3 regions of the Rhodoferax sp. AJA081-3 genome follow, and region 3 is predicted to be linked to each of the others. Evidence: predicted binding sites of a transcription regulator. Region 3 holds the regulator's gene; each other region holds the start of a gene.
The links. Region 3 encodes FNR, which switches genes on or off when oxygen is low (the NO sensors DNR and NnrR bind a similar motif). Its sites were predicted from a motif close to TTGATNNNNATCAA; they were not measured.

Region 1 (10,261 bases), 2.1 Mb from region 3:
CGGACCTGGCAACACTGGCCCTGCTGACCACTCAGGCGCCCGAGCAATTGCAGCTGCGCCTGGCCCCGGGCTGCGCGGTGCTGCGCAGCACCTGGCCGGTGGCCAGCATAGTTGGTGCACACCTGGAGGGCAGCCCATCGTTGCAAGAGGCTGGTGCCCAACTGCGCCGTGGGGAGGCGCAAGACACCGTGGTCTGGCGTGCCGGGCTGCGCCCACGTGTGCGCCTGGCACTGGCGGGCGAAGTGGACGCTTTGCAGGTGCTGTTGAACGGTGGATCGTTGGCAGCGGCGCTGGACGCCGCACCCACACTGGACTTTGGCCAGTGGCTGCCGCTGGCCGTACCAAGCGGCCTGGTGCTGGGTGTTGTTGCAGTAGACACCGCCGGTCCAGTGGCGCAGACTTGAGCCTATGGCACCACAACACGCTGACCCCTCATTTGCGCCTGTGACTGAAACCCGTGGCTGGCAGGCCTGGTGGCCGCGGCGCATAGGCTGGCGTCTGGCCCTGGGTTTTGGTGTGCTGGTGGCCTTGATGCTGGTCGCCCTGGCCCAGGCCATTTTCCAGATCCACAACATCACCGGTGTGACCCAGCGTTTTGCCACCGGCGACATGCAGCGCCTGCTGCGGGTGCAGGCCCTGAGCTTGCAGACCGAGGGGGTGGGCAATGCGCTGATCCGCCTGATCAATGCACCGCTGGAAAGCCGGGTCAAGGAGTATGCCGATGTGGACGAACGCAACCGGCGCATCGACGGCATTGTGGAGTCGCTGGCCAGTGATATGCATGACGACGACCAGGCGCAAAACCTGCAGCGCCTGGTGCAGTGGCGTGCGGCCTACGCCGAGGCTTTTATTGCCACCGCCGATGAAATCGAGGCCGGCAACCGCGACGGCGCCCTGCACCTGCTGGACGAGCGGGTCAACCCGGCGCTCAAGTCCATGCTGGTGGAATCCAACGCCCTGCTGTCGCGTGAGCGCCAGCGCATAGAAACGCGGCTGGAAGACGCCCAAATGCTGTTCGACCGCGTGGCCCTCTGGGTGGCGGGCCTGTCTGTATTGGCGGTGGTTCTGGCCGTGTGGCTGGGCGTGCGCACCACCCGCAGCGTGGTCGGCCCGCTGGCCACGCTGGAGCGCGCGGCCAAACGCATCACCAATGGTGACTACACCAGCCCGGTGCCCACCACCCGCACCCAGGAGGTGGACCGCGTGGGCCAGGCGCTGAACACCATGACCGAAGCCGTGGCCCAGCGCGAGCGCGACATCGTGCACCTGGCCTTCCATGACCCGCTGACCGGTTTGCCCAACCGCACAGCCCTGCTCAAACCCGCGGCGGATGCGGGCGCTGCGCCCAACTGCCTGGCCCTGATGGACCTGGCCCGCCTCAAGGCCATCAACGAAACCCTGGGCTACACCACCGGCGACACGCTGATTGTGCAAACCGCCGAGCGAGCCAGCCTGGCCCTGCAACAGGCTGCAGCGGATGGACTGATTGGCCCCAGCCCGGTGGTCGCCCGCCTGTCGGGTGGAACCTTTGCCGCCGCCTTTTGTGCACCCCACCGCGCCGCGGTCGAGGCCCTGCGCGAACGTATTGAAATGGCCATGGGTGCACCCGTGCATTGCAGTGGCCACAGTGTGGATTTGAGCCTGAACTATGGCCTGGCCGATTCGGGTGACCTGTCGCAGGCCGGCGCCAAGGCACTGCCGGTGGACACGTTGCTGCGCAATGCCGAAGTCGCCCTGCACAGCGCCAAACGCGCGGCCATGGGTTTTGCCTGGCACAGCGCTGCGCAAGAGGCCGCACGCCTGGGCCACCTCAGTCTGCTGTCGGATCTGCGCCAGGCCGTGGCCACCTCGCAATTGCAAATGTGGCTGCAACCCAAGTTTTCACTGCTTACCGGCCACGCGGTGGGCACCGAAGCCCTGGTGCGCTGGCAGCACCCCACGCGCGGATTTGTGTCACCGGCCGAGTTTGTGCCCTTTGCCGAACAGGCCGGCTACATCACGATGGTCACAAACTGGATGCTGGAGCAGGCCCTGCGCACCTTGGCCGCATGGGCACCCACCCACCCTGAACTCAGCATCGCCGTTAACGTGAGCACGCGCGACCTGCAACACAAGGGTTTCGCCGAGCGTGTGGCCCGGATGGTCGAGGCCAGTGGTGTGCCCGCCAAACGCCTGCGCCTGGAGATCACCGAGAGCGGCCTGATGGACGACCCCACGCACAGTGTGGCCCTGTTGCATACACTGCGCGAGATCGGCACACCGTTGTCGATCGACGACTTTGGCACCGGGTATTCCTCACTGGCCTACTTGCAAAAACTGCCGGTCAGTGAACTAAAAATAGACCGTAGTTTTATCGACAAGCTGGACCAGTCCCCCGGCACCCAAAAGCTGGTGCGCGCCATGACGGAGATGGGCCATGGGCTGGACCTGATGGTGACCGCCGAAGGTGTGGAGACCGAGGCCGAGCGCGAGACGATTACGCGCTTGGGCGTGGATGTGATGCAAGGCTACCTGGCCAGCCGGCCGCTGTATGGGGAGAAGTTGCAGGCCTGGTTTGATGCGCTGCCTGCGCATACAGGCTGAGCATTTACCGCTTCATTGGGGCGCTGGTAGAGGCACCTCACCGACTTGCAGGTATTGCAGAACGGGTAACAGCAATTCAATATCCGGGGCATGGGTTGCAAGTTTGCTGGCCGATGTCCAGGGGTAGCTCAGCGTGGCCAGCCAGTCAAAAACAGGTTTGAACTGCTGTGGCGGAAGAACCTGCATGACGGCGATGGAGATGCCCAGTTGGGTTGCCAGGCCGCGCGGGTTGTGACCAAAACTCCAGTCGTAGCGGCCACATCCGACGCGGACGTTTCCACTCTTCTTTTCGGACATGCCCACAAGCCAATGGCAGGAAAACTTCGGCGCATGGGTGTAGGGTCGCTTCAGATAGAAAGAATAGACGTTCTCGTAACGCGTGCCGAACTGGCGTACCAGCACGTCGGTGATGGCCTCAAGACCGTGTGACACGGCGGGGAAGGTTATGTTTTCGGTCTGCACCTGCATCCGAAGCACGGCCGTTTCGCTGAAAGCCTCACGCATCAAATGCGGACGGTTCTCGTCCTTGGCATGGAAGTAGTTGCGCAGAACCGTTTTGGGGGCAAGCTTGGAGGTCATAGTTCGGCTGGTCGTCTGTGGGCGCAATCCTATAGAGCGACCCACTCCAAAGCCAATGGATTTTTCTTCGATGCCAGCATCGGATAACTCGATGCCCCTCAAACATTGCCACTGAACAGCCTTCGTATCAACAAATCCTTGAAGCTGTGCGCCTCCGTCAGCCCCAGGCGCTCCAGGTAGGCAGGCGGCGCCTCGCGGCCTTCCCACAGGCTCTTGACAGCCATGGTCAGCAGTTCGGTGGGGTGCTGGCTGGCATGTTTGATCTTTTGCATGGCGCGGACCATGCGTAACTCGTCGTCGGTCAGGTCGGTGCCAAACGGGTAGTCGGGCAACATGCCAGCGGTTAGCCAGGGGTGCAGGGTGTGCTCCAGCGCCTCGGGCAGGTTTTGGCGGTAACACTCGGGCACGGTGTAGCTGGCCTCCAACTTGCCGTTGGCCTTGGCCTGTTCGACCAGCTCGTCCTGGAAGCGGGAGTCGGCAACGGCGATCAGGCGTTTGACCACCTCGCTGTCGGACTGGCCACGCAGCTCGGCCACGCCGTATTCGGTGATGACCACATCGCGCAGATGCCGCGGAATGGTGGTGTGGCCGTAGTTCCACACGATGCTGCTCACCGTGCCGTTTTTGGTCTGGTGCGTGGCACGTAGCATCATCATCAGGCGGGCATCGGGCAGGGCGTGGGACATGGCGACAAAGTTGTACTGCCCGCCCACGCCGCTGACCACCTGGCCGGTGTCCAGTGCGTCGCTCACTGCCGCGCCCAGCAGCGTCACCATCATGGTGGTGTTGATAAAACTGGCCTTGACCCGCTGGGCGCGCTTGAGTGCATCGTCGCCATACAGCTGGTTGATGAAGTCGATGCGGGTCATGTCGATCTTTGCCAGTGCATGCGGTGGGCTGGCGCGCAGGCGCTGGTAGAAGTCGTTGGGCCCCAGGAAGAACCCGCCCGTCATGCAGATGCCGCCTTGCAGACGTGCGCCCAGCATGTGTTCGGTGATGGCCTCCGCACTGGCGGGGTCGTGCAAGTCGTTGGTGCAACTGATGCCATCCAGAGTTAGGGTGTTGTCCAGCAACGCCACGCCCGCCTTGAGCAAGCCAAATGTCTGCAGAAACTGCAGGTCCAGGGCCGTGAGCTTGCGGTGGATACGTCCGACCGCCAGCAGGGCGTGCAGGCTGTCCAGGGTGACGGTGTCCACCGCCACCGTGCCGTTGTTGATGCACTGCTGCAGCACGGCATCGGCAAACACCTCGCGGCGGATGATGCCGGCCTCCATCAGTTTCAGGAAGGCGTTGACAAACATCTCGGAGCAGCCGTAGAGGCCTTGGTCAAAGCGCCCGAGTTCGCGCCCACTGGTGCCATTGGGGCACAGTGATTCCAGCATGCTGCGAAAGGCCTCGCCATGGCGGTCTCGCACGATCAGGGCCTGGCCTATGGCGTCGCCTAGCGAACCAATGCCGATCTGCAGCGTGCCACCGTCGCGCACCAGGCTGGCCGCATGCAAACCAATGGCGTAGTCGGCGGGGCTGACCTTGGCATTGGGTGGCGCAAACACCGCATGGGTGGCGGCGGGGTCGGTCACCAGGACGTCAAAGTAATCACCGGCCACTTCGGCGCCATTGGGCATGAACGGCATGGCCTGGTTGACCACACCCACCGTCAACAGCTGCCCGCCGGATAAGCGCAGGCGCTCCACCACTTCACGGGTCACATCGGGGTTGCTGGAGAGGCTCAGGCGCAGGGTGCCGGCGTCGTGCCGGCTGGCCACCGCCTGTGCCAGCAGGTTGATGCCCTGCACCGCCATGTCGCGTGCGACAAATGTGTAGTTGGTGGAGATGTAGCTTTGCTGCGCGAGGTCATTGCCCAGGTAGTCGCCGGTCTTCAGGAAAAACTCGCGTACGTGGATGTTGGGTGGCAGGTGGCCCGAACGGGAGTCTTTCACATAGTCCAGGTCGGGGTAGTCGGCAAACACCCGCTCCACCAACGGCTCCAGGAAGTGGCGCTCCAGGTCGCTGTGACCCACCGGCTTTTCCAGTGACAGCGCGGTGATGATGGTCAGCTCCCGCGTGGCGCTGTCCTTGATGCGGCGGTACAGCGCATTGACAAAAGGGTTGGGCTTACCCACACCCAGGGGTATGCCCAGCACGATGGGGCCCTGGATGGTGTCCAGCACGTGGTCCACGGCGGCGGCGAGGGAGGTGATGGTGTGTGTCATGGACCGTACTCTGCGCCCATTCCATTGGGTTTGCCTTGATGTGGCTCAAACAGCGGTACGGTGCTTGGCGGTACAACCGAAGCATCGGTCAGGAGCCACGATGAAACACATTGTCAGTATCAGCCTGGGTGCGTCCCACAACAACTTTGACCTACACACCGACTTCATGGGCCAGCCCATGCAGGTGCGCCGGCTGGGTACCGACGGTAGCGCCAGCAAGGCGGTGACCCTGCTGCGCCAATGGGAGTCGCGCGCCGATGTGCTGGGCCTGGGTGTGGCTAGGGATCACTACAGCGTGGCCGGCAAGCAGTATGCCGAGCCCGATAGCGTGGCACTCAAACGCGCGGTCACACGTATACCAGTGACCACCGGTGCACGCCTGCAGGACATTCTGCAAGAGTGGGCGGTGCGCCATGTGCAGACCACTTTGCCTCAGTTTTTCAGCAACGCGCGGGTGTTGTTCTGGTCCGGCAAGGAGCAGTACCGCCTGGCCCTGTGCCTGGCCGAATACACGCACAACCTGCAGTTTGCCGACCCGGTGGTGCAGCACGGTGTGCCCAAGATATTGCAAAGTGTGCACGACCTGGAGCTGTACACACGGGGCGCCCACCTGGTGTCCGGCTGGGTACCCGATGTGGTGACCGACAACACACCGGTGCAGCAGTGGGCCGATTTTGTGCTGCAGTCTGCCTTGCAAGAATCGACCGTGCTGGTGGCCATGCCCCACGAGGTGGACGGCCTCACTGCCCGGGCACTGGCGGGCAAGGTGGTGGTGAGTGTGGGGGTGAATGCGGAACGTGCCGCCAAATGGGGTGCGCTGGGTGTGCACACCATTGTGGATGCAGCCCCCGCCATAGCCGGCCATGTGCTGAGCCCTGCCACGCTGGATGCCATGCTGATAGCGGCCACCGGCCGTGATGGCGATGACCTGGACACCGATGACTACCTGGGCATGCTGACGCAGGAGGGCCTGGAGCCGCGCATCCTCTACCCCAACGGTCCCACGCGGATGAACCGCTTTGCGTTTGTGATCCACCCGCTGTCACAGGAGTATTTCAAGAAGGTCAAGCCGATCGAGTTGTTGTCCCATGTGTCGCCCCCGGTGGTGATGGACACGCTGGAAAAGGCCATGGCCTATGCGCCACCGTTTGTGTACTCCAAGGTCACGGGCATACGTTCACCCACGGGTGCACAGGCCGAGGGCTGGTTGATCTCGGTGGGCGGTACGCCCAAGGAGATCATGGCGCACGACCCCGAATTCACCTACCGCCGGCTGCTGGCCGCTGCCGAGCTGGCCCGCGGACTGGGCGCACAGATCATGGGCCTGGGTGCCTTTACCAAGGTGGTGGGCGACGCCGGTGTGACGGTAGCCAAGCGGGCACCCTTACCCATTACGACCGGCAATAGCTACAGCGCCTCGGGCGCACTGTGGGCGGCGCACGATGCCATGCGCAGGCTGGGGCTGGTGAAGGCACCGGCCAAGGGGAAAAAGGCCGCCTTCAAGGCCATGGTGGTGGGTGCCACGGGGGCCATCGGTTCGGTGTGCGCCCGCTTGCTGGCCACCACGGCCCATGAGGTTTACATGGTCTCGCCGGAGCCAGCCAAGCTGTTGGTCTTGAAGGAATCGATCCTGCGCGAGACACCCGATGCCCGCCTGTTCCTCAGTGCCCGGGCTGACACACACATTGCCGACATGGACATGATCGTGACGGCCACCTCGGGCGCTGGCAAAAAGGTGTTGGACATCATGCGGGTCAAACCCGGCTGTGTGATCACCGATGTGGCCCGCCCGCTGGATCTGCCGCCCACCGAGGTGGCCAAGCGCCCCGATGTGCTGGTGGTGGAGTCAGGCGAAATCCGGTTGCCGGGTGAGGTGCAGATGAAAAACATCGGTTTGCCGCCCAACGTGGCCTATGCTTGCCTGGCAGAAACCATTGTGTTGGCGCTGGACGGGCGGTTTGAAAACTTCACCGTGGGCCGCGAGATTGAATGGGAGCGGGTGCGCGAGATCTACCGCCTGGGGCTCAAACACGGTATGCAACTGGCGGCAGTGTCGGGCGTCAACGGCGTGTTCTCGGATGCTGACATTGCCCAGGTGCGCAAACTGGCGCTCGCGGCCCGCAAGGGCGGCCTACCCAAGCTATCCCGCAAGGCCAGCGCACCCAAGGCGCCACGCAAGACCAAGGGGGCACAACATGGCACGCGTTAAACGGGTAGCCCATCCGGTAGCGGATTGGGAACAAGCACTGGCCATGGTGCCTGAGCAGCGTGTGGTGCCCATGGGCGCGGTGGACACGGCCTGGCTGCGCATGGACAGTGCCGTCAACCGCATGGTGATTGTGGGCGTGTGGGTGCTCAAGCCCGGCATCCACCGCGACGCGCTGTGTGCCCGCGTGCAGGACACCCTGCTGCGCTATCCGCGTTTTATACAGTGCGCCCAGCACGGGCCAGATGGTGGTGTGCGCTGGGAGCCCGATAGCAACTTTGCGCTGGACCACCACATTGTTTCCGAGAGCCTGCCGCGGGCCCGCGCCGGCCAACAGCAGGCCTTGCTGCAGGACCGGGTGGCCGCACTGGCGGTGCAACCGCTCGATGCCCGGCGGCCGCTGTGGCAGTTCCACCTGGTGGAGCGGTATGCCGGAGGCTCCGCGCTGATTGTGCGCATCCACCACTGCATTGCCGATGGTGTGGCCCTGGTGGCGGTGATGCAGTCGCTGGTGGATGGCGGTGTGTTGCCACCACGAAGCCCCCGCCGCTCCCACGGCCACGGTTTGTTGGACCGGGCCGAGGCCTTGCTGGACACCTGGGTCTTTGCTCCCGCAGGGCGGGCCTCCACATTGGCCTGGGGTGCGGCCAGCCTGGGGGCCAAAACATCGTGGGCCTTTGCCCATGCCCCGCGCCGCACGCTGGAGCATGGCTTGCGCAACGTCTGGGCCTCCACCAAATGGGTGCTGCACGGGGTGAGTGATGCCGCGGCCATGGCGTTGATGCCCGACGATTCACATACCCGCCTCAAGGGAACACCCAGTGGTGTGAAACGTGTGGCCTGGTGCCAGCCCCTGCCGCTGGCACGGGTGAAGGCCTTGAGCAAACATATGGACTGCTCAGTCAACGACGTGCTGCTGGGCTGTGTGGCAGGAGCCATCGGCCACTATTTGCACGACAGTGGTGACGATATCCACGGCTTGGAGATCCGGGCCATGGTGCCGGTCAACCTGCGCCCGATCGAGCAGGCCTACCAGTTGGGCAACCAGTTTGGCCTGGCGCCGCTGCTGTTGCCCATTGGTATCCGCAGCCCCGTGGCCCGGGTGCGCGAGGTGCACCGCCGCATGGCAGACCTCAAAGGCAGCCTGCAGCCGCTGATGGCATTTGGGCTGCTGGCCGTGGCCGGTGCGCTGACCCAACCGGTGCAGGACGCGCTGCTGGCGTTGTTCTCGCGCAAGACCACGGCGGTGATGACCAACGTGATTGGCCCCAAGGAGAAGATGCGCTTCTTGGGTGCCACCGTGGAGCAGTCGCTGTTCTGGGTGCCGCAGTCGGGCTCGGTGGGGCTGGGTGTGTCGATACTGAGCTATGGCGGGGGCGTGCAGTTTGGTGTGATTGCCGACGCGGCGTTGTGCCCCGACCCGCAGGCCATCATCGACCAGTTTGCGCCGGAGTTTGAGCGGCTGGTGCGGGCGGTGGGTAAACCTGAGCTGTAAGTCACTATAAATACGATAGCGATATCGTTATATTTCACGGGGGCTATAGGCCAGTTTGGCTTAAGCCTTTTTGACTGGAGCCTGGTGCAGCCGCCATTGCTCGGCTGTGATGCGGTGGAGGATATGGCGCTTGAGCGGCCAGTCGGCGGGTACGCGTGGGTGGTCGAAGTCGGCACTGGCATCACGCACCATGCCGATGCGCTCCATGACGCTGTGTGAGGGCCCGTTGGTGGGGACCGACATGGCCACTACCTGCGGCAGTTCCAGATGCGTGAACGCAAAGTGCAGTGCAGCGGCCGCGCCCTCGGTGGCGTAACCCTGGTGCCCAGGCGGCGGGGCCAGGCGCCAGCCGATTTCCACGGCTGGCATCCACGGCGCTTCATACGCCGGCAGGTTCAGCCCGACAAAACCGGCAAAGGCATGCACACCGGGCACCTCGACCGCCCACATGCCCCAGCCGCGCTGGGTGATGCTGGCGCGGATGCGGTCGGCCTCGCCCTGGGCCTCGCTGCGGGTGTGCACGCTGGGGAAATAACGGCGGACTTCGGGGTCGGCATTCATGGTGGCCCAGGCCTCACTGTCGTTGTCTTTCCACTGGCGCAACAGCAGGCGCGGCGTGCGCAGCTCCACCGGCGCGGCGAAGGTGCGCAGCATCAGGGTTGGTACTTGCATTCGCTGGCTCCTGTTACCGCGGTTTACTTGAGCAGGCCTTCGGCCGTCATCGCGGCCACCACGGCAGGGCGTGCGCCGACGCGGGCGCGGTAGGCCAGCAGGTTGGAATAGGGTGACAGGTCCACCTCCACACGCGGAGCCCAGTTGGTGACGGTGAACAGATACGCATCGGCCACGGTGAAGTGGTCGCCCATCAGGTACTGCTTGCCGGCCAGTTCGCCGTCCACCCATTTCAGGCGGCCCTGTAGTTTGGTGATGAACGTGGCCTTGGTCTCGGCCGGTGTGGTGGGTGCAAACAGGGGCGAGAAGCTGCGGTGCAGTTCGGTGCCGATGAAGGTCAGCCACTCTTGCAGCTTGTAACGCTCGTAGGTGCCGTTGGCGGGGGCCAGGTTTTTGGTGGGCACTTGGTCGGCGATGTATTGCACGATGGCCGGGCCTTCGTGCAGGCTGCGTCCGTCGTCCAGCGTCAGGTAGGGTACGTAGCCCAGGGGGTTGATGGTGTAGTAGTCGGTG
Region 2 (10,261 bases), 1.9 Mb from region 3:
CGGCTATCTCCTGGCCTTCGTCGGAGTACAAGAAGTTTAGGTAAGCCTTGGCCTGCTCAGCCGTGCCCTTCTTGGCCACGGTGCGTTCGACCACGGCCACGGGGTTCTCGGCCACGATGGAGCTGCTGGGGTGGATCGCGTCTACCTTGCCAGCACCAAACTCCTTGTCCACCGACACCACTTCCGACTCAAAGGTGATCAACACGTCGCCAATATTGCGCTGCAGGAAGATGCTGGTGGCGTCGCGGCCGCCCTTGGCCAACACGGGTACGTTTTTGTACAGCTTGCCCACAAACTCCTGGGCCTGCGCGTCGGTGCCGCCCTTCTTGCGCACCTGCCCCCAGGCGGCCAGGTAGGCCATGCGGCCGTTGCCACCGGTCTTGGGGTTGACCACAATCACCTGCACGCCGGGCTTGACCAGGTCGTCCCAGTCCTTGATGCCCTTGGGATTGCCATTGCGCACCAGGAACAGCATGGTGGAGCTGGTGGGGGCGGCGTTTTGCGGGAACTTGGACCGCCAGTCCTTGGCCACAACACCCGTGCCGGCCAGAAAGTCCACATCCGTAGTGGTGTTCATGGTCACCACATCGGCCTCCAGGCCGTCGTTCACCGCGCGGGCCTGGGCACTGGAGCCGGCGTGGCTTTGGTCGATTTTGATGTCCTTGCCGGTGGTTTTTTTGTAGTTGGCGATGAAGGCCGTGTTGATGTCCTTGTAGAACTCGCGGGCCACGTCGTAGGAGACGTTGAGCAAGGTGGTTTGCGCTGCTACCAAATTGCTAGCGGTTAAGGCAATGGCGGCGAGGGCTAAGGTGGCTTTTTGCTTGAAACGCATGGTGGCTACTCCAAAAGAACGGTACGGGGCAGACAGGGCTGCAAGACCGCGATTCTGGGCGTAGATGCATCAAACCCAAACGAATAGTTTGTTGTTTGTTTATGTGCTGGCGGGTCTAAGCCGTGCCAGGGCGGCTGAATGCTGCATGCACACTCTGGAACACGCGGCCCTGCAAGGCCAGGCCCAGCGCCGTGTGTTGCAGCCGGTCCATGACTGGGCCTTTAACCTCGGCCAGCTCCAGGGTGATGCCGCGTTTGGCCAGGCTGGTGTTCAGCTCGGTCAACACGCCCAGAGCAGTGGTGTCCACCTGGTTGACGGCCGAACACACCAGCAGCACGCGGCGCACCGTGGGGTCCTGGTGGATCAGGGCTTCGATGCGGTCTTCCAGCGCCGTGGCATTGGCGAAGAACAGGCTTTCGTCCACCCGCAGGGCCAAGAGGCCGGGCACGGTTTCCACGGTATGCCGTTCAACATTGCGAAAGTGCTCGGTGCCCGGCACGCGCCCTACCACCGCCATGTGCGGGCGGCTGCTACGCCACACCAGCACACCCAGCGACAAGGCCACACCCATCAAGATGCCCACTTCCACACCCATGGTGATGACACCCAGTGCGGTGGCGATCAGCGACAGGGCGTCGGCCCGGTCGTAGTGCCAGGCTTCTTTCAGCGTGTCAAAGTCCACAAGCGACACCACGGCCACAATGATGGTGGCGGCCAGTGCGGCATGGGGCAGGTAATAAAAGGCGCCGGTCATGGAGGCAATCACCACGGCCATCAGCGCGGCAGACACCACACCGGCCAGCGGCGTGTTGGCACCGGCCGCAAAGTTCACCACCGATCGGGCAAACCCACCGGTGACCGGATAACCACCGGACAACGCACTGGCCACATTAGCAGCACCCAGGCCCAGCAGCTCCTTGTTGGGGGCAATACGTTGCTGGCGTTTGAGCGCCAAAGACTGTGCCACCGAGACACTCTCCACAAACCCCACCAGCGCAATCAACAAGGCGGGCAACCACAGCTGGCCGATCGTGGTGAAGCCGGGTAGCTCCAGCCCCAGCTGCGGCAGACCCTGGGGCACCACGCCCACGACGCTGACCTTGGCGTTGATGTCCAGCCGCCACAGGGCCACCACGGCGATGGACACCAAAACGGCCGCCATGGGCGCCAGCTTGGTCACCAGGTCCGCCACCTTGGCGGGCAGGCCCACGCGCACCAGCCAGCCCGACAGGTAACGCCGCGCCAGCACCAGAAATACCAGACTGCCCAGGCCCAGTGCCAGCGTGGTCAGATTGGTCTGCGGCAGGGCATACACCAGGCCACGCAGCGTCTCCCAGGTGGAGGACGACGGCACCCGTACACCCAGCAGGTGTTTGAGCTGGCCGATGGCAATCACCACGGCCGATCCGGTGATAAAACCGCTGATCACCGGGTGGCTCAAAAAGTACGCCAAAAAGCCCAGGCGCAGCGCACCAAAGGCCAGCAGCATGGCGCCGGAGATCAGCGACAGCTGCACCGCAAGCGTCACATATTCGGTGGTGCCCGCCACCGCAAAGGGGGCCAGCGCACTGGCCGTCATCAACGACGCCACCGCCACCGGCCCCACGGCCAGTGTCATGCTGGAGCCCAGCAGGGCGTAGGCCACGATGGGCAGGATGCTGGCATACAGCCCCACTTCGGGCGGCAAGCCGGCCAACAGCGCATAGGCCAGGCTTTGCGGAATCAGCATGACCGTGACGATCAGCCCTGCGGTTATGTCACCGGCCAGCCACGCCTTTTGGTAGTGGCGCAGCCACTGGGGCAAGGCAGACGCGGGCGAGAAGCTGGGTGTGGTCATGGCATGCCTTGGTGTGTTTTAGCAGTCTGCCTGGGCCAGTGTGTAGAGCTGTGCCGAGCGCGCACCGGATCGGCAAAACGCCAGCACCGGTTGGGGTGCCGTCTGCAGCAGATCGCGCAGTGCCTGTGCTTGCGCGGGTGTGATGGCGCCACCCACCACGGGCAGATAGACGTAATGCAGGCCGTTGGCCTGGGCCGCGGCTGCAACGGCCTGGCTCAGGGGCTGGTCGGCTCCGCCTTCACCGTCGGGACGGTTGTTGACCACGGTCTTGAAGCCCAGGGCCGCCACATCGGCCATCTGCTGGGCCGACAACTGGGCGGCCACGGCAAAGCCGGGTGCAAGTGTGTGTGGGGTGATGGCCATATCAGTGGGCTCCTGCCGATTTACGCGCTTGTATACGCTCGATGGTTTCAAACACCGCCATACCCACCAGCATGGCGGCCACAAATGCAGCCGCCTTGGGCTGGCCCGCGCCCAGAGACACGATGGCAGGGCCAGGGCAAAAGCCCGCCAAGCCCCAACCTGCGCCAAACAACAAGCCGCCACCAATCAGGCGCTTGTCGATGTCGGTCGAGGTGGGCAGGTGCATTGCCCCGCCAAAAAAAGTGGTGGTGCGTTTTTTGGCCGTGGCAAAGGCGCCCAAGCCGACCAAAATGCCGCCGCCCATGACAAAGGCCAGGGAAGGGTCCCAGTTGCCAGCCAGGTCCAGAAAGCCCAGCACCTTGCTGGGGTCGGTCATGCCAGCCACGATCAGGCCCACACCAAACAGCAGGCCCACAAAAAATTCGGCAATACGGTGTTGCATAGCAATATTCCTTAAGTAATAAAACGTTCAGGCCAGGATGTGGCGCATCACAAAAACCATGGCAAACCCCGCGCCCATAAAGGCCAGCGTGGCAGCCAGGGAACGTGGCGAGAGGCGCGAGAGTCCGCAAACGCCGTGGCCGCTGGTGCAGCCCGAGCCGTAGCGGGTGCCCACGCCCACCATCAGGCCGGCCAGCACCACGGTGCCCCAGCCGGCGTCAATCGTGGCGGGCACCGGGCCGGCCACCAGCACATACAGCAGCGGTGCCGCCAACATGCCCAGCACAAAGCTGATGCGCCAGCCTGCGTCACCCGCCTTGGGCCGTAGCAGGCCGCCCACAATGCCGCTGATGCCCAGGATGCGGCCATTTACCAGGATAAAAATGGCCGAGGCCAGGCCCAGCAAAATGCCGCCAGCCAGCGAGGCCCAGGGTGTGAAATGGTTCCAGTCAATCGTCATGGTTTTACTCCTCGTGTATGTGTTTCAGGATTTGCAGAACTGCGTGTACAAAACACCCATGACCGCCGTGGCCTGGGTGCTGTTGATGCAGTAGTAGATGTTTTTGCCTTCGCGGCGGGTGCTCACCAGACCTTCGTCGCGCAGCACGCCCAGCTGTTGCGAGAGTGTGGGCTGGGCAATACCCACTAGGGCTTCGAGCTCCCCCACATTCATCTCGCCCTGGCTGAGCTGGCACAACAACAGCAGGCGGTCGGGGTTGGACAGGGTCTTCATCAGGCGGCAGGCTGCGTTGGCAGATTGGCGCAGCACCTCCAGATCAAGGGGCGCGGGGGTTGAGACTGTCGGTTCGGCAAGCATGGTCAGCGGCTCCGGTTCGTTTTCGATGTTGATATTCTATTGACAAACAATCTATCTGTCAATAAACTATCTGCATCTTAATTAAATAAACCTGCTTTTTTATAGGAGCTACCCATGACCGCCCCCCAGCAAGCCCACGTGAAAGCCTTTTTCGACCCCGCCACCTGGACCGTGAGTTATGTGGTGTACGACCACGACGGCGGCCACTGCGCCATCGTTGACTCCGTGCTGGACTACGACAGCAAGTCTGGCCGCACCAGCACCACATCCGCCGACGCCCTGATGGCCTTTGTCAAAGAAAAGGTGCTGACCGTGCAGTGGATTCTGGAAACCCACGCCCACGCCGACCACCTGTCCGCGGCCCATTACCTGCGCAAACAGCTGGGTGGCAAGATTGCGATTGGCGCTGCCATCACCGATGTGCAAAACGTGTTCAAAGGCATCTTCAACCTGGAGCCCGAGTTCCACCCCGACGGCAGCCAGTTTGACCACCTGTTCCAACCCAATGAGACCTTCGCCATTGGCGACCTGTCGGCCCAGGCCCTGCCCGTGCCCGGCCACACCCCGGCCTGTATGGCCTACCAGGTGGGCGAATCCGTGTTTGTCGGCGACACCCTGTTCATGCCCGACGTGGGTACCGCGCGTTGCGATTTCCCCGGTGGCAATGCCCACGACCTGTACCAGAGTGTGCGCAGGCTGATGGCCCTGCCCGGCGACACCCGCCTCTACATGTGCCATGACTACCCGCCCGATGACCGCGCGCCCGCTTGGGAGACCACCGTGGCCGAACAACGCGCCAGCAATATCCATATTCGTGACGGCGTGACCGAGGAGGCGTTTGTGGCCATGCGCAGCAAACGCGACGCCGGCCTGGCCATGCCCAACCTGATACTGCCTTCGGTGCAGATCAACATCCGCGGGGGGGCCATGCCACCGGCAGAACCCAACGGACGGGCCTATCTGAAGATACCCCTCAACGTGCTGTAGCCAACATTACAAGCCAAATAGGCCTCTAGCCCCCGAGAATGCTCAGGGTAATGCTATTAACTTTATAGCTCTGCCGAAACGGATACAGGGCTGGTGTGAACCGGCGCATCCATCAAGGAATGCAGCAAAGCCATCCCCAGCGGCCAGGGGCCAAAGCCAGCCTCCACATTGATATGCCCCGCGTTCTGCAGGCGCACAAACTCGCTGCCCCAGGCCCGCGCATAAGCGCCTGCGGTGCGCACCGGGCAATAGGGGTCGTTGTTACTGGCCACCAGAATGCTGCGGTAAGGCAAGGCCTGGTAGGGCACGGGTGCAAAGTCGGCCAAGACACCACGCCGTTCGGGGTCGGCAGGGGCCACCAACAAAGCGCCCTGTATGCGGGCTGCAGCTTGTGGCGGTAAATGGGTGGTGGCAATACAGCCCAGGCTGTGGGCAGCAACCACCACCGGGCCGGGCTGGGACAGTATGGTCTGGGTGATGGACGTGATCCAGGCCTGGCGCGACGGCGTGATCCAGTCGTCTTGCTGCACACGCACGGCACCCGGTATCTGTTCGGCCCACAGGCTTTGCCAGTGGCCGGGGCCGGAGTCGCGCCAGCCGGGAATGATGATCAAGGTGTGCATACAAAAAACGAGCCCAGGTAAATCCAAGGGCCCGATTCTGTGCACTGCGGCTCAAATCTCCAACGAATACTTTGTTGTTTGTTTATGCCGAAAACGGGGTTAATGCGGCGCCATCGCGTCCCAGGCCTTGACGGTTTCTGCCGCATACATCAGGGCCGGGCCACCACCCATGTAGACACAGACGCTCAACATTTCGTCCAGCTCGGCGCGCGTGCATTGCAGCTTGTGCAGGGCTTTGACATGGAAGCCAATACAACCCGAGCAGTGCTGGGTGATGCCAATGGCCAGCGCCATCAGCTCCTTGTGTTTGGCGCTGATAGCACCCTCCGCCATGGCCGCACGCGCCAGTTGGCCAAAGGCCTGCAGGGCTTCGGGCTGCGCTTTTTTCAGGGGCAGCAGGCCCTCGTTGATGTTCTGGATCAACCCCGTGTGGTCAAAGTTGCTCATGGTTTGGTGGAGCAAGAGTTGATGCCCAAGAGGGTGTATGCAGGGCACCAGCCAATGGCTGCGGTTGCCAATGGCACGATGCCCAGCCAACCCCAAACGCCCACCGTGCCGGTGGCCGCCAGCCCTATCAACACCAGACCCGCCACAACACGCGCGATGCGGTCCAACCCGCCTACATTGGTTTTCATACGGATTCCTCCAAATGGCGATCCACAGGGACGCCTTGGAGAAATGGTAGGCCTGGAGCGCCTCGGACGGGATGATCTAGGTCAAGGTCGGCCTAGACTGATTCCACGAACACAAACGGTGCAAGAGCCATCTACGGTCAGCACAGATCGCTGCAGCATGCATGTCATGCTGGTGTTGTCAGCGGGGCCAACGCCTGCGCCACCACGGGCCGGGTCAGCGTGGGCACAAAGGTTTCAATGAAGCTGTACGCATAGCCCCGCAGCCAGGCGCCACGGCGCAGCCCCAGGCGGGTCACGTTCACCTGAAACAGATGGCCGGCGTCCAGGATGTGCAGGTTGCGGTCGCGCTCAGTATCCAACGCCACCGAGGCCACGATGCCCACGCCCATGCCCAGCTCCACATAGGTCTTGATGACATCGGCGTCCATGGCGGTCAGCACCACATCGGGCTGCAGCTGGGCCGCGGCAAAGGCGTCGTCAATGTGTGAGCGCCCGGTGTAACCCGCCTGGTAGGTGATGATGGGGTAACGCGCCAGCTGCTGCAGCGTGACCGGCCCAGCCTGCCCCAGCAACGGGTGGCCCGGCGGCACGATGATGCTGTGCGTCCAGTGGTAGCAGGGCAAGGTGACCAGTTGCGGGTAATCGGCCAGGGCCTCGGTGGCCACACCTATATCGGCCTCACCCGACACCAGCATGGCCGCCACCTGCTTGGGCGAGCCCTGGTGCAGGTGCAGCGTGACCTTGGGGAACTTGTCGCGGAAATCTTTCACCACATGCGGCAGTGCGTAACGCGCCTGCGAATGGGTGGCCGCCACGGAGAGTTGCCCCTCCATCTGCGCGCTGTATTCCTGGCCCGCACGTTTGAGGTTTTCGGCGTCCAGCAGCAAGCGCTCCACAATGGGCAACAGGTCCCGGCCCGGTGGGGTCAGCCCCGTGAGCCGTTTGCCCGCGCGGCCAAAGATGTCCACACCCAGCTCTTCTTCCAGCTCGCGGATCTGGCGGCTCACACCGGGTTGTGAGGTGTGCAGCATGCTGGCCACTTCCGTCAGGTTGTAGCCGCAGCGCACGGCCTCGCGAACCGATCGCAGTTGTTGGAAATTCATAAGAGCAAATGGAAGGGCAACATAACGAGCGCCGCAGGGCCGCCCCGAGGCGCGCGAGCCCCCTCGGGGGGCAGAGAGCCACACGCAGTGGGCGAACGTGGGGGCAACATTAAACCGCAGCCAGTGCCTGCTCCAGGTCGGCCAGCAGGTCATCGATGTGTTCGATACCGACCGACAGCCGCACCGCATCTTCGGGCACACCGGCCTTGGCCAGTTCTTCGGGCGACAGCTGGCGGTGTGTGGTGGAGGCCGGGTGGGTAGCCAGCGATTTGGCATCACCAATGTTCACCAGGCGGGTGAAGAGCTGCAGCGCATCCAGAAAACGGGCACCGGCTTCGCGACCCTGGCCGGACGCAGCCTTGACGCCAAAGGTCAGCAGACCAGAGGCCCTGCCGCCCAAGTATTTCTTGGCCAAGCCATGGTCCGGGTGGTCGGGCAAGGCAGCGTAGTTGACCCACGCCACCTTGCTGTGTTTTTGCAGAAACTGCGCGACCTTGAGCGCGTTGTCGGTGATGCGCTCCAGGCGCAGCGCCAGCGTCTCAATGCCCTGCAGGATCAAGAAGGCGTTGAACGGCGAGATGGCCGCCCCCGTATTGCGCAGCGGCACCACGCGGGCGCGGCCAATGTAGGCGGCGGGGCCCAGCGCTTCGGTGTAGACCACGCCGTGGTAGCTGGGGTCGGGCTCGTTCAGGCGCTTGAAGCGCGCCTTGTGGTCGGCCCACGGAAATTTTCCGCTGTCGACAATCGCGCCGCCGATGGTCGTGCCGTGGCCGCCCAGGTATTTGGTCAGCGAGTGCACCACGATGTCAGCGCCGTGTTCGATGGGGCGCAGCAGGTAAGGCGTGGCGACTGTGTTGTCCACGATGAGCGGAATGCCGTGCGCGTGTGCGATGTCGGCAATGCGGCGGATATCGGTCACATTGCCCTGCGGGTTGCCCAACGATTCGACAAAGATGGCCTTGGTGCGGTCGTCGATCAGCGGTGCAAAGCTGTCGGGGTTCTGGTGGTCGGCAAAACGTGTGGTGATGCCGAACTGCGGCAGCGTGTGGGCAAACAGGTTGTAGGTGCCGCCATACAGCGCGGTGCTGCTGACGATGTTGTCACCCGCCTCGGCAATGGTCTGGATGGCATAGGTCACCGCCGCCTGGCCGGATGCCAAGGCCAGCGCGGCCAGGCCACCCTCCAGCGCTGCGACGCGCTTCTCCAGCACGTCTTGCGTGGGGTTCATGATGCGGGTGTAGATGTTGCCCGGCACCTTCAGGTCGAACAGATCGGCACCGTGCTGGGCACTGTCAAAGGCGTAGGCGGCCGTCTGGTAGATGGGCACGGCCACCGCCTTGGTGGTCGGGTCTGGGCTGTAACCGGCGTGGACGGATTGGGTTTCGAATTTCCAGTGGTCGGACATGGGGCCTCTCCTGTTGGCTGATGGTGGTTTGAATTACTATGCTTTTTATAGCGACTTGAGCATATTTCACGGGGGCTAGCGGCACTTTTGGCTTAAAGACATGCCGTGAAATGCGGTGTGGAGCTGCATACAAGCCGCTGTTGCCCTGCAACTCTAATGGCGGCTCATCAAAACTCAAACGAATAAAAAGTTGATTCCTTAGATCGAAATGATCGTTGGACGCGCACGCTCGTGCAAAGCGCGCCAGCCCAGCCAGCCAAACACCGGCACGAACAGCAGGAACACCGCCTGCAGACCCACCACGGTGCCCAGCGTGCCCCCCAGCAGCCCACCGATAAACCCGCCGCAGGGACCGGCCAGCGCGCTCAGGCCCGACACGCGGCCCCGCCCCATGCGGGCGCCCACGTGGGCAAACTGGGTCAGGGTGTGGGTTTGCAGCAGCCCCAGGCCAGCGCCCAGCACGGCACCACCCACCCACAGCCAGGCCGTGGTGCTGGCCCAGGCCAACAACAGTGCGGCCGCAATCACCGCGCCCACCGCCCACAACACCGTACGCAGCGGCCCCAGCCAGACCATCAGTGGCCCAAGAAAAATCAGCGTGCCCACAAAGGCACTGCCCTGCACCGCCACCAACGTGCCGGCGCCCAGCGCGGGCAGGCCCAGCTCCTGCACGGCGATCACCACCATATAGAAGGCGTAGTACATGTGGATGGCCTGGATGGCGCACTCCTGCATGGCCAGAGCCCGTATGTCGGGCTCGCGCCACAACAACTGCACGGCCTGCCGCATGGGCGGGCGCACCGCACCGGCACGTGGCGGCGCTTGCTGGTGCTGGTGCTGGTGCTGGTTCAGCACCGACGCCGACAGTGGTGCTGCCGCGACAAACATTGCGGCAACCAGCCAGTAGCTGCCCGCGTAACCCAGCCACGCCACCACCGCAGCCGCCAGCAAGGGCCCCACCAGCAACATGCCGGCCATGTGGGCGCCGCGCTGCCAGCCGGCGCGCGCGTGGCCTATGCGCTCCAGCGCCGCCATGAAGACCGTGTTGAGCGACACAAAACGCAGCGGCATCACAAAACTGATGAGTGCGGTCAGCACCACCAGAAACAGCATCTGCGGCAGCAGGGGTATGGCGGCGTACACCGCCCCCATGACCAGGCTGCCCAGCACAAACAGCCGGGCGGGGCCAATACGCTCCACCCAGAAGCCCACCGGCAG
Region 3 (10,261 bases):
ATCTGGAGACGACCATGTTGAACTACTCACCCGCCCCCATTGCAACCCGTGCCCCGATCATCGCGTGCAGGCCGGCTAAGTCACATACAGAATTTGACGGCCGCACCAGCCAACACATCGTCGAAGTACTCAACCTGCTACTTGAAGTGCTGGAGCCGCAGCGGCGTATCGTCCGGCCCGGCGAAGCCGTATACAAAGCGGGCGATGGTTTTGGCAATCTGTACGTACTGAACTCCGGCTTCTGCAAAATCGTCAACCAGACTGCAGACGGACGCGAGCAGGTTGTTGGTCTCAAGTTCCGCGGCGACTGGATGGGCTTTGACGGCATTGCCAACGGCCGCTTCGTCTGCGACGCGGTAGCACTGGACACCGGTGAGGTCTGGGTCATCGGTTACGACGCGCTAATGGCTGCCTGTGCACGCCATATCAAACTGTTGTCAGTGCTGCATGAGGCCATGAGCCGAGAAATTGCGCGCGACCGCGACTCGTTGATCTCGGTCTGCACACTACCGGCCGATGCGCGCGTTGCCGACTTTTTGCGGTACTGGGTGCATTGCCTTGGGCGCAGTGGCATGCGTACCGACCAGTTCACCTTGCGCCTGACGCGCGCGGACATTGGCAACTACCTGGGCATGACCATAGAAACCGTGAGTCGCTCACTGACCCGCTTGGCACGCAGCAAATTGATCGGATTTACCGAAAAAGGACGTCGCGACATCCACATCCCGGAGATCGATGCGTTGACGACCTTTGTGCAAAGCTACCTGACGCCCCCAACCAGCACAGCTCTGCACTGAGTCAGCCGCGGACCGCGCGGACTCAAGCCGATTTGCGGATAGCCAACACGCGGACAATGGCGCCAGCCAATTCCTCACGGCTATAGGGTTTGCGCAGCAGTTCCCATTCGTGCGGGGAGTCTCTGTCTGCGTCCAGCAACTCAGACGAGAACCCAGACATCAGCAACACGCCCAGTCCTGGAAATCGCCTTTGGGCGAGCAACGCCAGTTCGGTTCCGCGCATACCGGTGCCCAATGCGATATCGCTAACCAACAAAGCATGATCGGCCTCAGGAGTCAGTAGCAACAATGCCTGCTCTGCATTGACCGCCTCGGTCACGGCGCAGCCCAAGGCGACAAGAAAGGCGTGCACCACTTCACGCACTTCATGGTCGTCCTCGACCAAGAGAACCCGAAGCCCTTTTGGAACCTCCACATCCACGCTTTCCGCCAGCACGACCGGGTGGCCCACGCCTTGGTTGGGGCGCGGTAGAAACAGAGTGACCATGGTGCCTTGACTGGGAGTGCTGTCCATCGCTACGGCGCCATGCGACTGTTTCGCGAATCCATAAACCGTGCTCAACCCCAATCCGGTACCCCGGCCAGCCTCCTTGGTGGTAAAAAAAGGCTCAAAGGCGCGGTCGCGCACTGCATCAGGCATACCGCAACCTGTATCTGTCACGCATATCGCTACAAATGTGCGGTTTTGGCCGTCCTCCAGCTCGCTACGGACCGCGGCAGAGGGAACTTCGCAGACCCGTGCCGAGAAACGCAGCAACCCACCGTCGGGCATGGCATCGCGCGCATTGATCGCAATATTGAGTAGCGCAGCTTCGAGCTGTCCAGGATCGGCCTGCACCGCCGGACAATCTGGCATCACGCCCACCTCGATGCGTATGCGCTGGTCCAAGGTTCTGCGCAGCATGCCCGCCAGCGAGCCCAACAGCGCGCCCACATCCACGGAAGAAGGTTGCAAGACTTGGCGACGGGAAAACGCCAAGAGCTTAGCGGTAAGTTCTGCCCCTCGTTTGCTGGCACGTGTAGCGGCACTTACCAGTTGCTGGCCGAATGCGTCTCCATCCAGGGCGGGCAATTCTTCCAGAACCTGGAGGTTGCCTTGTATCACGGTGAGCAAATTATTGAAATCGTGCGCTATGCCACCTGTCAACTGGCCAACACTTTCCAGCCGCTGAGCATGGTTGAGGGCATCTTCAGATTGGGCCCGCTGCAAACTGGTAGCTAGCAGATTTGACAACGACTCCAGAAAGCGCATTTCGTCGCTGTCGAATCGTTTGCCCTCTCGCGAACGCACGGCCAGCGCACCAATCACGCGCCCGCGGTCCGACAGCGGTACGGCCAGCGCGCTGACTAAGCTGGCCTCCAGATAGGTAGGCGGCACCGTAAATCGTTGCTCGGTGCGATAGTCTTGCACCACAACCGTCTGCCCACAGTTCAATACGTATCCGGGTGGCGTGTCGGGCCGATTGGCAATCAGCGACCCAACCTCTTCCCCGGGCAATTGGCCTATACCGCTGGCAATGCGGAATTCCAGTCGGTTGGGCTCTAGCAGGAAAACCCTGGCCACTTCTACCTGCAACGCGGCGGCGGCGATCACTGGTACCTGGTCGAGCAGTACCTGCGGGTCGCGCGTATCGACCGCAAGACGCCCCAGTTGGGCCAGGTGCTCGCTGTAACGAGCCCGCTGCAAGGCCTGCTTGACGCGAGGGTAGGCACCGATGTCGCGAATGGCCGCAACAACGAACGGCAGACCATGGCTCTGCAGAGGACTCAGCGCAATCTCGACCATTACCTCGCTGCCATTCTTGCACCGCGCCACAAGGTCCATTTGTGTACCCATGGGCCTTTGCCTCGGCGAACTGCCATAGGCCTCCCGGTAGGCGGCGTGCCTTGGGCGAATACTGTCTGGCACCAGTGCGTCCACTGGCATACCTTGTAACTCCTGCACACCATACCCCAACAGCTTCGCAGCAGAAGGGTTGGCCAACACGATAACTCCCGACTGGTTTACGAGTAGCAATGCGTCCGGGTAAGCGAGAAACAGCGATCGGAACACGCTGTTTTCGTCCGCACCGGAGAGAAAGTCGCGCGGCGCGAAGTGATCATCCGGTAGTTCGGCCTCTTCAGACATGGGTTACCAATGGTACGAAGATGTAGCCTGCGCCACGTACAGACTTCAGGATTTGCGGGTCTTCGGGGTCACTCTCGAGTTTCTTGCGCAGTCGTCCAATCTGGACGTCGATCGTGCGGTCAAATGGAGCGGCTTCACGGCCTCGCGTTTGCTCCAAAAGAAAGTCTCGGGACAATACACGCCCTGGGCTCTTGGCAAAGGCACACAGCAGTTCGAATTCGCCGGTAGTCAGCGGTACATGTTGACGATGCGGGTCGAGCAACCGACGTGCTGCAGTGTCCAGCTCCCAGCCAGCGAAGCTCAGTGCAGTACCTGCAGCGCTGGGTGTAGATTGTTCGGCAGGGGTCATGCGCCGCAAGACCGCCTTGATACGTGCCAACAATTCGCGCAAATCGAAGGGCTTTGTAACGTAGTCGTCCGCGCCGACCTCCAATCCAACCACTTTGTCAACTGCATCGCCACGGCCAGTAACAATAACCAGTCCACAGCGCCAATGCTCGCGCAACTGGCGCGCGATGGAAAAACCGTCCTCGCCAGGCAAACCCAGGTCCAGGAGCACCAAGATAGGTGGATCCGAGCGCATAAGGTCCATCAGCGCGCGGCCATTGTGCAGTTGGGTAACCCGATAGCCGTGGGGTTTCAGGTAGTTGGCCAGCAGCAGCGTAATGTCGGCCTCATCGTCGAGGACTGCTATATGGCCTGTAGCGGTCGCGGGCGCAATTGCCATTGGAGTTCTCATCCCTTTAGCACCGTATTCAGTGCAATCGCAGTCTAGCAGAGGCACAGTAGTAAGGTCTTTATGGCCCAAGCTCCAGAAAGGTTGGTCGGCAACCCTTCGACCGGGACCCCTCACTAATATCGCACCGCCAAATTGACCGAAGCCAGCGCATCGCCTACAGTGCGCACAGGCACCCAGGCCTTAACCTGTTCTTGCCAAAGAATTAAGCACAACGGCCCTAGCAAAGAACATAAAACATGAGCAAACTGTCCCTACTCGACCTTGGTTTTTTCATCGCAGAGACCGAGGCCAGCCCCAAACACGTAGCCGGTTTGCTGATCTTCAAACGCCCACCCAAGTCCACGCCCGCGTTTGCCAAAAACCTGTTCAAGGAATACCTGGCCGCCAGTGATGTCAAGCCGCCGTTCAACCGGGTGATCCAGTTCACGATGGGCTCCTGGCCCTACTGGCAGCCGATCGAGAAGCTGGACATGTCGCAACACGTGTTCTTCCACACCATGCCCAAGGGCGCCAACGACCGTGCCGCGCTGTACGCCTTTGTGTCCCAGCTGCACACTCCCATGTTGGACCGCAGCCGCCCGCTGTGGGAGGTGCATGTGATTGACGGCCTGCCAGACGGCAAGTTTGCGCTGTACCAGAAGATGCACCACGCCTATGCCGATGGTGTGACCATGGCGCGCTGGACGGCCGAGTGTTATTCCACCTCCCCCACCGACATGGACCAGGTCCCGGTATGGACGCAAAAACACGGCGGCCACGGCGGCAGCCGCAGCGCCCGGGCCAAGCAGGAGCTGTTGCAGATGACCTGGAAAGAGGTGACCGGCAACACCCGGCGCTTCCTGGGCATTGGTCGCCTGGCCGCCATGCTGCTGCTGGAAAGTGTGAAGTTGACCAAAAACGCCATCGCCCTGCCCTTTGTCTCCAGCGCCAAAACGCCATTGACGGGCCAGGTCACATCCGGCCGCCAGTTCGCCACCGCCGGTGTGTCCATGGAGCGGGTCAACGCCATCCGCACCCGCACCCGCTCTACCCTCAACCACATTGCGCTGACCTGCCTGGACGGCGCGCTGCGCCGCTACCTGCAAGACCAGGGTGTGGAGTTGCGCCGCCCCATCACGATCCAGATGCCCGTCAACCTGCGCAAAGAGGGCGAGAAAACGGCGGGCAACAAGATCGGCATCATCCAGGTGGAGCTGTCTCCCCCCACAGACGACCCCTATGTGCGCCTGCGCAACATTGGCTACAGCCTGCGCAATGTGCGCACCATGGTCGACAGCGTGGCGCCAGAGGCCATTGAGTCCTACACCATCATCACCGGCCTGGTGGCCCAGATTGCCGAGACACTCAAGCTCAGCAACAAGATGCCACCCATGGGCAACACGCTGGTGTCCAACGTGCCCGGCCCCAAGGAACACCTGTACATCAAGGGTGCCCGCATGGAAGAGATGCACCCCATCAGCACGCTGCCACCCAGCAATCTGCTGAACATCACGCTGTTCAGTTATGCGGGTGATCTGTTCTTTGGCCTGATTGCGACAGACGAACTACCCAACCTGGAGCGCCTGGGTGTGTATGTGGAAGAGGCCTTTGGTGAGCTGGAAGCCTCGGTGCGCGACGCGCACATGTAGAGCACGCTGGGGCTACGGCACCACACACCATGGCGCGGTGTTATGCGCCAGGGCCATCCATAAGGCCCAGCCCGAACTGGCTGCCAGCGCCACGCCTGCCAGGCGCACACCCCACTGCCCGCTGCCAGGGTGTGCGGGCGAGCCACGCAGGCGCAGCCAGAGCACGGGCCCCAAAAACAGGGTGACGCTGGTACCCAGCGCAAACAGCGCCATGACCATGGCTCCGCCCGCCACGCTACCCGCCAGCGCTGCGACCATCACCGCCGAATACAGCAAACCGCAGGGCAACAGCGCCCACAGGCTACCCAGCAGTAGGGGCGCACCCGCGCCACCCGTGCCGGCAAAAGACCGTGCGCGTGCCCAGACCTTGCGTGCCCCCTGCTCCAGCCACACCGGCTGGCGCGCCTGCACCAGCAGCACCATACCCAGCACAAAAGCCGCCACATGGAACAGCGACCACACTGGGCGCAGCGCGGCAGACTGCACGGCCAACCAGCCCAGGCCTTGTAACGACGCAGCCGCCAGACCACCCAGTACCGAATAACCTGCTATGCGCCCCACCTGGAAGAGCAATAGTGCCGATTGCTTGCGCGGGCCGGCCGCCTGGCCAATGCCCGCGCAGGCGGCGCCACACATGGCGACGCAATGCGGGCCGCCCACCAGGCCCATCAGCAAGGCGGTGAGCGCCAGGGATGATTGCATGCAGTGCTGTTAGATGATTTTTGAAAAGCGGGCCCGCGTACGGTCCGACTGCAAGTATCGGTCAAACACCATGGCCACGGCACGCACAAAAAACCATCCCTGTGGCGTCACCTCGATGCCGGACGCATCGATTTGGACCAGCCCCTGGTCTGCCAGCGGCTTCAACTCTTCCAGCTCCTTGGCGAAGTAGCTCCGAAAATCCAGCAAGTGGGCCGCTTCAACGGCATCAAAATCCAGTTGCCCCTGGCACATCAGGGCCATGATGACGCAGCGGCGCACCAGGTCATCACGTGTCAGCGCCAGGCCACGTACCACGGGGAAACGTCCCTGGTCCAGAAAATCGCAATACTCCTCCATGGTCTTGGCGTTTTGGCTGTAGGTGGCGCCTATGCGGCCAATGGCCGACACGCCCAGGCCGATCAGGTCGCAATCGGGCTGGGTGCTGTAACCCTGGAAGTTGCGGTGCAGCCGCCCCTGGCGCTTGGCCACGGCCAGGGCATCGTCCGGCAAGGCAAAGTGGTCCATGCCCACATACACATAACCGGCCTTGCGAAAGGCCTCCAGCGAACGCGACAACATGGACACTTTGGCACCGCCGCTGGGCAACTCCACAATCGCAATACGCCGCTGCGGCTTGAAACGCTCGGGCAGGTGGGCATAGGCGTACAGCGCAATGCGGTCCGGGCGCAGGGCGTTGACCTGGGCCAGGGTGCGGTCAAACGACTCGGGGCTTTGGCGCGGCAGGCCGTAGATCAGGTCCACATTGATGGACTCAAACCCCCGCGCCCGTGCGGCCTCTACCAGCGCAAACACCTGCTCCGCCGGTTGCACCCGGTGCACGGCTTTTTGCACCGCGGGGTCAAAGTCCTGCACACCAAAACTGAGCCGGTTAAAGCCCAGCGCGGCCAGGGTATCGAGGCGGGCTGCGTCCACCGTGCGGGGGTCTACCTCTATGGAGTACTCGCCCCCAGGTGCCAGGGTAAAGCTGCGGCGCAGCATGGCCATCAACTCGCCCAGCTCGGCGTCGTTCAGAAACGTGGGGCTCCCCCCGCCCAGGTGCAATTGGCTGATGGTCTGCCCCACGCCCAGGCGCTCGGTGTGCAGGTCTACCTCGCGGCTCAAATACCGCAGGTAGGGCGCGGCACGGTCGTGGTGCTTGGTGATGATCTTGTTGCAGGCACAGTAGTAACACAGGGACTCACAAAACGGGATGTGCACATAAACCGACAAGGGCATGGGCCGCGCTACCACCCCGCTGCGCCGCTGGTCCAAGGCCCGCCCATAGTCTTCAGCCCCAAAGGCCTCCACAAAACGGTCAGCCGTGGGGTACGAGGTGTAACGTGGGCCGGGCACGTCAAACCTTTTCAGCATCTCGTCTGATACGGTTTCAGCGGCGAACGTCATACAAAACTCCTGAACATATGGCCCGCACTGTGCGGGAAAATCGCCTGTGACAGCTTGATTTGCATCAAAGACTTCGAATGTGAGTAAACTGGACCGAATCCGCACCTCTTTGCACCCCATGCTTGACCACACCCCGCCATCGACACCGAGCCGCACCGATACGAAAGCCAAACCGACCATCGGAATAGCGGCACATTCCATCAAAATTGCATGCTCCAACTGCAATTTGCGTGAGTTGTGCATGCCCATGGGGCTAAGCCAGTCCGAGCTGGACCGCATCGACGAAGTGGTGGCCAGCCGGCGCAAGGTCAAACGTGGAGGTACGCTGTTTCGCAATGGCGAAAAGTTCACCAGCCTGTATGCCATTCGCACCGGCTTTTTCAAAACCTGTGTCACCACCGAAGACGGCCGCGACCAGGTGACGGGCTTTCAGATGGCCGGTGAAGTGATTGGCCTGGACGGTATCGTCAACGATGTGCATACCTGTGATTCGGTCGCGCTGGAAGACGCCGAGGTCTGCGTCATGCCCTTTGACCGCATAGAAGAACTCTCACGCGAGGTGAATGCGCTGCAGCACCATGTGCACAAGATCATGAGCCGTGAAATCGTCCGTGAGAACGGCGTCATGCTGCTGTTGGGCAGCATGCGGGCCGAAGAACGCCTAGCCGCCTTCCTGCTCAACCTGATGCAGCGGCTGCATGCGCGGGGGTTTTCACAGTCCGAGCTGGTGCTGCGTATGACACGCGAAGAAATCGGCAGTTATATGGGCCTGAAGCTCGAAACCGTCAGCCGCACCTTCTCCAAGTTTGTTGAAGACGGCATCATCGAAGTGAAGCAGCGCCAGATCCGCATCATCAATGGTGATGCACTGCGCAATATCGTGAGCGCCCGGGCCGACTGCTAATCGTTCACCTCGGGCGACGACATGGCCAGCAGCACCGTCAGTCCGCCTGACACCGCGGTGATGGCCCAGAACACAAAAAAAGCGGCGGTGTAAATCGCCTGGCGTGACCACTCCAGTGGGGCACCAAACCAATGGATGTCTTGCGGGTCTACCATGGCAAAAACCAGCACCTCTAGCACACCGGCCATCAAAAAGGCGGGCCACACAACCCACATCAGGCGTTGCTGCAACATGGCGGTTTACTGGGGTGCCTTCACACCGGTAGCGGCATGGTTGCGGGCCTCTTTGGCGGGCGCCAGGCTGGCCGGGTTGTCACTCAGCGTCTTGTTGATGGCCAGGCCCTTGCGGTAATAGTCTTCGTCCACCACCGGGTCCTGGCCCACGATGGCCAGATAGGCTGTGATAAACGAAGCCACCACCACCAGAACCGGTCCTGCAATCACCAACCACACATGGCCGTAACGCCACCAGGGGCGCGACTCGGTGGCGGGGGTCATATTGGTGTGCTGCATAGAGCCTCCTGCAGGGTTAAACATTAACGGGGAACAATAAAAACGGACTTCTCGACCACACGGCCCAAGGACGCAGGGCCGGTTATCACAAAATGGATGGTATGCGAGCCCGGGGCCGCAGCATCGGGTGGCAGTTGCAAGCGTACGGCGACCCAGCGGGCCTGGGTGGAGTCGATGCTGACATCCTTGTCGGACACCACCACCAGCCCAGGCAATCCCTCAACCCCGATGCTGAAGTCTTGTGCGGCCTCGGTGGCGTTCATGATCTGCAGCCGGTACACGTTCTCAATACGGCCGGCCTCCACCATGCGGGCCAGCATGCCACGGTCACGCACCACATCCACCTTGAACGGGGTGCGCATGGCAAGGCTCACCACCATGGCCAGCACAACCGTGCCCAAAATGGCCGAATAAATCAGCACGCGGGGGCGCAACACATGGCGCAGGGTCTGGGCCTTGGTCCAGTGCTGGTTGACGGCGTTTTGGGTGGAGTACTTGATGAGGCCTGGCGCGTACCCCATCTTGTCCATAACACCGTCGCACACATCGGCACAGGCACCACAGCCAATACATTCGTACTGCAGCCCGTCACGTATGTCGATGCCGGTGGGACACACCTGCACACACAGGCTGCAGTTGACACAGGCGCCCAGATTCAGGGTCAAGGGGTCAGCCTTGCGCGATCGGGCACCACGCGGCTCCCCACGCTCTTCGTCGTAGGTGACGATCAGCGTGTCCTTGTCAAACATGGCGCTCTGGAAGCGCGCATAGGGGCACATGTGCAGACACACCTGTTCACGCATGAAGCCCGCGTTGCCATACGTGGCAAATGCATAAAAGATAGACCAGAACACTTCCCAGGTGCCCATCTTCAGCTGAACAAACGCACCTGCCAGCTCGTGTATGGGGGTGAAATAACCCACAAAGGTAAAACCAGTCCATGCCGCCAATACAAGCCACAGAAAATGCTTGGCCGATTTACGCAGCAACCAATCCGCATTGCGCGGGCCACTATCCCGCCGCATACGGGCAGATCGGTCACCCTCGGTCTTTTTCTCCAGCCACAGAAACATCTCGGTATAGACCGTCTGGGGGCAGGCATAACCACACCACAAACGCCCTGCCACCGCCGTGAACAGAAACAATGAAAACGCCGAGATGACCAGAAGTCCCGTCAGGTAAATAAAGTCCTGCGGGTACAACACCAGGCCAAAGATGTAAAACCGCCGCGCGCCCAGGTCAAACAGCACGGCCTGGCGCTGGCCCCACTCCAGCCAGGGCAAGCCGTAAAACACCAGTTGGGTCAGAAACACCATGCCCCAGCGCCAATTTGAGAAAAAACCCGAGACGCTGCGCGGGTAGATCTTCTGGTGCGCCTCGTACAGCGACACCATCTCCGCGTCGGCTCCCGCTGGGGGAGCTATGGGGCTCTTGTCCTTTGACGCCG

Region 1: a site for FNR is predicted at 5,411-5,424, ahead of HZ993_RS14735 (acetyl-CoA hydrolase/transferase C-terminal domain-containing protein). Genes of this name have one in related genera too.
Region 2: a site for FNR is predicted at 6,607-6,620, ahead of HZ993_RS13765 (DUF2892 domain-containing protein). Genes of this name have one in related genera too.

The regions. Positions count from the first base shown of each region.
Region 1 covers NZ_CP059068.1:3,127,480-3,137,740, reverse strand. The annotation lists gene HZ993_RS14750 (putative DNA-binding domain-containing protein) at 1-404, shown strand, start outside; gene HZ993_RS14745 (bifunctional diguanylate cyclase/phosphodiesterase) at 445-2,583, shown strand; gene HZ993_RS14740 (hypothetical protein) at 2,596-3,162, opposite strand; gene HZ993_RS14735 (acetyl-CoA hydrolase/transferase C-terminal domain-containing protein) at 3,261-5,375, opposite strand; gene HZ993_RS14730 (dehydrogenase) at 5,476-7,584, shown strand; gene HZ993_RS14725 (wax ester/triacylglycerol synthase family O-acyltransferase) at 7,571-9,076, shown strand; gene HZ993_RS14720 (GNAT family N-acetyltransferase) at 9,137-9,748, opposite strand; gene gstA (glutathione transferase GstA) at 9,772-10,261, opposite strand, start outside.
Region 2 covers NZ_CP059068.1:2,915,991-2,926,251, forward strand. The annotation lists gene HZ993_RS13720 (sulfate ABC transporter substrate-binding protein) at 1-832, opposite strand, end outside; gene HZ993_RS13725 (SulP family inorganic anion transporter) at 948-2,669, opposite strand; gene HZ993_RS13730 (TIGR01244 family sulfur transferase) at 2,688-3,032, opposite strand; gene HZ993_RS13735 (YeeE/YedE family protein) at 3,034-3,474, opposite strand; gene HZ993_RS13740 (YeeE/YedE family protein) at 3,502-3,933, opposite strand; gene HZ993_RS13745 (helix-turn-helix transcriptional regulator) at 3,958-4,290, opposite strand; gene HZ993_RS13750 (MBL fold metallo-hydrolase) at 4,405-5,277, shown strand; gene HZ993_RS13755 (alpha/beta hydrolase) at 5,340-5,900, opposite strand; gene HZ993_RS13760 (carboxymuconolactone decarboxylase family protein) at 6,000-6,347, opposite strand; gene HZ993_RS13765 (DUF2892 domain-containing protein) at 6,344-6,535, opposite strand; gene HZ993_RS13770 (CysB family HTH-type transcriptional regulator) at 6,700-7,638, opposite strand; gene HZ993_RS13775 (O-acetylhomoserine aminocarboxypropyltransferase/cysteine synthase family protein) at 7,748-9,043, opposite strand; gene HZ993_RS13780 (MFS transporter) at 9,242-10,261, opposite strand, start outside.
Region 3 covers NZ_CP059068.1:1,035,840-1,046,100, forward strand. The annotation lists gene HZ993_RS04825 (Crp/Fnr family transcriptional regulator) at 15-797, shown strand; gene HZ993_RS04830 (PAS domain S-box protein) at 820-2,925, opposite strand; gene HZ993_RS04835 (winged helix-turn-helix domain-containing protein) at 2,918-3,652, opposite strand; gene HZ993_RS04840 (wax ester/triacylglycerol synthase family O-acyltransferase) at 3,901-5,292, shown strand; gene HZ993_RS04845 (sulfite exporter TauE/SafE family protein) at 5,305-5,994, opposite strand; gene hemN (oxygen-independent coproporphyrinogen III oxidase) at 6,004-7,398, opposite strand; gene fnr (fumarate/nitrate reduction transcriptional regulator Fnr) at 7,517-8,302, shown strand; gene HZ993_RS04860 (hypothetical protein) at 8,299-8,535, opposite strand; gene HZ993_RS04865 (FixH family protein) at 8,542-8,814, opposite strand; gene ccoG (cytochrome c oxidase accessory protein CcoG) at 8,838-10,261, opposite strand, start outside.